2 linked regions of the Desulfosporosinus acidiphilus SJ4 genome follow. The protein of the gene in region 1 interacts with the protein of each later gene in a pairwise test. Links are inferred from orthologs where the notes say so. Each region holds a gene or a part of one and is shown on either strand. Other genes may lie near its edges.

The links. Proteins that work in one complex are often made in the same cells at the same time.
Region 2: the proteins of DESACI_RS01070 (region 1) and ndk interact in binary tests that used the Escherichia coli proteins (3 or more experiments, as listed by UniProt). The link is inferred for Desulfosporosinus acidiphilus SJ4 from one-to-one orthologs.

Annotation. Positions count from the first base shown.
Region 1 is NC_018068.1:210,679-213,599, forward strand. The notes cover bases 196-2,921. They hold DESACI_RS01070 (uracil-DNA glycosylase), read right to left. Parts: upstream 2,029-2,921; coding sequence 1,363-2,028; downstream 196-1,362. Other genes in these bases: DESACI_RS01060 (chromate transporter), read left to right, coding at 196-738; DESACI_RS01065 (chromate transporter), read left to right, coding at 722-1,276; DESACI_RS01075 (metallophosphoesterase family protein), read left to right, coding at 2,520-2,921. Also shown: more of DESACI_RS01060, read left to right, coding at 172-195. UniProt on the Escherichia coli protein: Excises uracil residues from the DNA which can arise as a result of misincorporation of dUMP residues by DNA polymerase or due to deamination of cytosine.
Region 2 is NC_018068.1:76,592-79,445, forward strand. It holds ndk (nucleoside-diphosphate kinase), read left to right. Parts: upstream 1-1,129; coding sequence 1,130-1,579; downstream 1,580-2,854. Other genes in the region: ftsH (ATP-dependent zinc metalloprotease FtsH), read left to right, coding at 1-1,103; DESACI_RS00370 (DUF881 domain-containing protein), read left to right, coding at 1,707-2,417; DESACI_RS00375 (DUF881 domain-containing protein), read left to right, coding at 2,417-2,854. UniProt on the Escherichia coli protein: Major role in the synthesis of nucleoside triphosphates other than ATP. The ATP gamma phosphate is transferred to the NDP beta phosphate via a ping-pong mechanism, using a phosphorylated active-site intermediate.

The sequences.
Region 1 (2,921 bases):
TTCGATTTAAAGGTTTTATGTTAAGGGTTTTATGTTAAGGGTTTTATGTTAAGGGTTTTATGCAATTATTTTGGTATACCGTATACCAAAATATTCAAATAGATAAAAGGGTAAGCTTGTAAAGGAACCTTCGATTTCTGAGGCAAAATTTGATAAGTCAGGGGAGATAGTATGGGAATATATCTAGAGATGTTTATTACGTTCTTTAAAATCGGCTGTCTGGCCTTCGGCGGGGGTTATGCTGTAATAGCCATATTACAGAAAGAAGTGGTTGAATTAAAACAATGGGTCACGAATGATGAATTGACAGATATTATGGCTATTTCTCAGACTCTGCCGGGAATTATTTTTGTTAATTCAGCAACGATGATTGGCTATCGGAAGAAAGGGCTTTTAGGGGCAACCGTTGCCACCATCACATCCTGCCTTCCGACCTTCTTACTGATCCTGCTTCTGACCTTTGTAATTTGGGGAGTTACGGATAACCCTATCGTCCATAAAGCTTTTATAGGAATTCTTCTTGGCGTCACAGCTCTAATACTTAATTCAGTGAAGAAAACCTGGAAAACTGCAGTGAAACATTATTCAGATGTAATCTTGGCTCTTCTCTCTGCTGCTTTAATGCTCTTTACAAACATCAATGTTGTTATTGTTCTTTTGCTTTTAGCGGCTTTGGGCTTTGCCAAGAATATCTACTTTCTGAAAAAGGAGGAGGGGCAGCATGGCAACGCTCATTGATTTGTTTCTTGTATTTCTGAAGATTGGAGCCGTTAGCTTTGGCGGCGGCTATGCCATGATTCCCTTTTTTGAGACAGAAATGGTCTCCCATCATTGGGTATCATTAGCTGATTATGTAAAGGTTATTGCAATTGCGCAAGTCGTACCGGGACCTTTCGCCGTGGATTCATCTTCTTATATTGGTTTTAAAGTAGCGGGTATCGTTGGCGCTTTGATTGCGACGATTGCCCTTTGTATTCCCTCATTCGTTGCTTCGGTAATTATTACTAAGTTTTATACCCAGTTCAAAGCCAACCGATATGTCAATGCTCTTTTGAAGGGGGTTAGACCTGCTGTTCTTGGCTTGCTCCTCAGTGCTGCTTACATCATTGGCCTAAAGCCTTTATACCAAGTCACTCATACCTTTATGTCAATAACAATGCTGAAAGCTATTATTATGACACTTGCGGGATACTTTGTGCTCAACCAGAAAAAGGTTAAGGTTGGGACATTCACGTTTATCGCTGCAACTGCAGTCGTTGGCATTTTATTATTTTAAAATGCCTTAAAAAGTTGAAAACCGTCCTTAGCTTTATTAGACAGACAAAAAACGTGCGATAAAAACTTCGCACGTTTTTTTTATACCTAATCAATTTGCCAGTCAATCGGATCCCTGCCCTTAGAAGTTAAGAAAGCATTAGTTCGCGAAAAAGGCTTGCTGCCGAAGAAACCTCTGCTGGCCGATAATGGGCTGGGATGAGCGGATTCAATAATTAGATGCTGGGGATTCGTTATAATAGTTTTCTTGGAGCGTGCATTGTTGCCCCAAAGGATAAAAACAACAGGTTCTGGCTTTTCGTTGACTAGAGAAATGATTCGGTCGGTGAATATTTCCCAGCCTTTGTTTTGGTGGGAATTTGGTTTTCCTTCTTCTACGGTGAGCGCCGTATTGAGGAGCAAAACACCCTGTTCTGCCCATTTCTTCAGAGAGCCATGACGGGGTATAGAACAGCCTAGGTCGGATTGGAGCTCGGCAAAGATGTTTTGCAGGGATTTGGGGAAAGGTACCCCAATATTAACAGAAAAACTAAGTCCCATTCCCTGTCCAATATTGGGATAGGGGTCTTGTCCTAAAATCACTACCTTAGTGTTCTCATAGGATGTATAGACCAAAGCGTTAAAAACATCTTCCTTCTTAGGAAAAATTCGTTTGCTGCGATACTCATCCTTGACCCACTCCAATAATTTAAGATAATAGTCCTTATGTATTTCATCCTCAAGTAGCCGTTTCCAATCTGCTTGAACTGCCATAACGCTTGCCCCTTTCTTATCAATCATCCTTATTTTCACAAACATAAGCCGGAAAAGCAAACTAAAGTTTTTATCAGAATGAATAAGGAGAAATATCTTTAAAATCAATTATTTAAATGATGGCCTGTTTGCATCCACTTGCAAAGGGGGTTCCTGCGACGCACAGGTGCAAAGGAAAGGACAACACCCTCAGGTGATAAAAAGATAATCGCCGGTAAGGGATTTGCTTAGCCTCGAAGGCCGTTATGTGGTGAGAGAAAGATATTACACTCTTTAAAAGTATAAAATAATAAGATCTTATATTGCGCCGGGCAGCCTTTTGTCCGAGACATGCTTTATAATGGTAGTTAAAGTACTTAATTAAGTGACGTTCACTAAAATAAACTGAAACCATTGACCAGAAGTGAACCCTTTCCTACTTCTGCCTTGCCGGAAGGGATGGTTAAATTAGGGTCGGCCAAATCAAATCATTAAGGGGCGGATTTTTATCCATGAGGATTTTACATACTTCAGATTGGCATCTCGGGCGTATGCTTGAAGGACGCAGCAGAATTGAAGAACAAATTAAGTTTATTGATGAACTTTGTTTGCTTGTTGAAGATGAGGGCATAGACCTGGTCCTGATTGCCGGGGATATTTTTGATACGGTGAACCCGCCGGCAATTGCCGAGGAGCTCTTTTATGATGCTTTAAATCGTCTGACGGCTGGGGGAACACGAGGGGTAGTTGCGGTAGCCGGAAACCATGATAACCCGGAAAGGTTATGTGCAGCCAGTCCTCTGGCAGTACGGCAGGGTATTACGCTCTATGGCCTCCCCAAAGACGTTTTAACCCCTAGCTTTCCGGGGTATTCTCCTGAAGGCCGAGTAGTGCGCAAGGCTGCAGGCCAAGGC
Region 2 (2,854 bases), 130 kb from region 1 along the record:
GTTTGGGCGGCGGCCATGATGAACGGGAACAAACTTTGAACCAGCTCCTTGTAGAGATGGATGGATTTAACGGCAACGATGGCGTGATTATTATTGCAGCGACCAATAGGGCTGATGTTCTTGATCCTGCACTTTTACGTCCCGGTCGGTTTGACCGGCAGATCGTTGTTGATGCGCCGGATGTCAAAGGGCGTGAAGAGATCTTAAAAGTCCATGCGAAGGGCAAACCAATTACTAAAGAGGTCGATTTGGAGGTTATAGCGCGTCGAACTGCCGGGTTTACAGGAGCCGATATTTCTAATCTGCTCAATGAAGCGGCGCTTCTCTCTGCCCGCAGAGGAGAAAATCAAATTCGACAGCAAACCATAGAAGAGTCCATTGAACGAGTCATCGCTGGTCCGGAGAAGAAAACTCGGGTTATGAGTGATTTTGAAAGGAAGCTTGTATCGTACCATGAGGCGGGCCATGCCTTGCTTGGCGAACTGCTGACTCATACAGACCCTCTGCATAAAGTATCGATTATCCCGCGTGGAAGGGCTGGCGGATACACTCTCCTGCTTCCTAAAGAAGACCGTAATTATATGACAAAATCTCAGCTGCTGGATCAAGTTACTATGCTCTTAGGCGGGCGCGTAGCCGAATCTGTGATTTTGCATGAAATCAGCACGGGGGCTTCTAACGACTTGGAGCGTGCCACCGGAATCGTTCGTAAAATGATTACCGAACTGGGTATGTCCGAAGAATTAGGGCCGTTGACGTTCGGGCATAAAGAAGAACAAGTTTTTCTGGGCAGAGATATTTCTCGCGACCGGAGCTATAGTGACGCGGTAGCCTATGCGATTGACAAAGAGGCTCGCCGTATTATAGATGACTGTTATCAAAAAGCTCAGACCTTAATCCGGCAAAATATAGACAAGCTTCATGCTATTGCCCAGGCCTTGATGGAGAAAGAAACCTTGGATGTGAACAGCTTTGCAGAATTGATGGCTCAATTTGACAAACCTGCTGCTGAAAATAACAATGATTTGACCGTCAACTTGGAAAAGAAACCAGAAGATCTGCCTGCACAAACCCTAGAAGAAGAACTAAACAAGATCGAATAAAGATTATTTAGAAGGGGAGATTATGTATGGAGAGAACATTTCTGATGTTGAAACCAGATGCGGTTCAGAGGGGGTTAGTTGGAAAAATTATTGCTAAGCTCGAAGATAAGGGGTTTAAGCTTGTGGGGCTGAAGCTGATCCAAGTAGATCGCTCTCTGGCTGAAGCTCATTATGCTGAACATAAGGGCAAAGGGTTCTTTGAGCCAACGGTAGCTTACATTATGTCCTCACCAGTTGTTGCTATGGTTTGGCAAGGTAAAAATGTTGTGGCCTTAGCCAGAGAGCTGATGGGAGCTACAAACCCTGCGAATGCCAATCCTGGATCAATTAGGGGGCAATATGGAATGGATATCAGCCGGAACGTAATCCACGGTTCGGATTCTGTGGCCAGTGCTGAACGAGAGATTGCCCTTTATTTCAAATCTGAGGAACTCGTTGACTATACTAAAGCCGGTGAAGATTGGTTAAGCGAATAGAATTTTCCCTGGCTCAAACAATTTACGCTTAGTCGCTTAAAGATTTGAAATTTCTGATATTAAAATAAGGACGCCCATAAGGGTGTCCTTTTTGAAGATTTTGCACTGTTTTGGAGGTGGCAATGAAATGCAGTTGAGAATAAGGGAACGATCCTTGTTGGGTTTAGGATCCCTGTTAATTGGGTTACTCTTTGTAATGTTGCTCAAAGCACATGGGGTTGCGGGTAAAGATGCCCTTGGACAAGAGACGGCAGTGCCAAGTTTAATCCAGACAGAGCAGGAGAATCAGCAGATTTCTGTGGAGAATGATAAATTGAGGCAAGAACTTGCGAAATATGCGCAAGGTCAAAGTGCCTCGACGTTAGCCAATCAGCAGCTGCAAGATGCAAAAATGAATGCCGGCCTTGTGGCCGTATCGGGTTCGGGGATACGGATTACTCTTGATGATTCAAAACGTACTGCTCAGGGGGATGAAGATCTAAAAAATTATTTTATCCACGAACAATATATTCGAGTAATACTTAACGCCCTATGGAATGGCGGGGCAGAGGCGATTGCAGTCAATGGAGAACGGGTTACTACGAATACTGAGGTTTTTTGCGGAGGTTCTTTTATCCAAATTAATGGTACCCGGCAAATGCCGCCCTACATTATTGATGCCATCGGTGATAAAGGTAATCTCACAGCAGCACTCAAATTTTATGGCTGGGATAGGCTGGGGGATTTTCAACAACAATATGGGATCACCCGTAAACTTGAGATTGCGCAAGATATAACGATACCGGCAGGCAAACTGAGATCATATCGCTTTGCTCAACCTGTTAAGGAGGGATCATGATGCAGCGCTGGAAACGAAGTTTGGCCCTTCCTGTAACGTTAGTTGCTATTGCTTTGGGATTCCTCATTTCTCTGCAGGTTCAAACCCAAAAAAATGTTTCGGCAGCAGAACAAATCAGCGCCGAGCGTTTAAGTCAAATGAAGTCTGTTTTAGCAAATTCGCAAGCACAAAATGCTCAGCTTCAGAAAGAGCATCAGAATTTACTAGCAGAGTTGGATAATGCGCGGAAAAAAGTAGGTACAGATCCCCAGGTGCTGGATCAATTAAAGCAACTGCAAATTCTCGAGGGGACACAAGTGGTAGAAGGTCCCGGAATACAAATAAGTATTGATGATCGTGGAAAAAATGTTGTTTTTCCTATAAGCACTGAGGATATTGCCAGAATGGTTAATACATTGAAATATGCCGGAGCTGAAGCGATTAGTGTGAACGGGCAA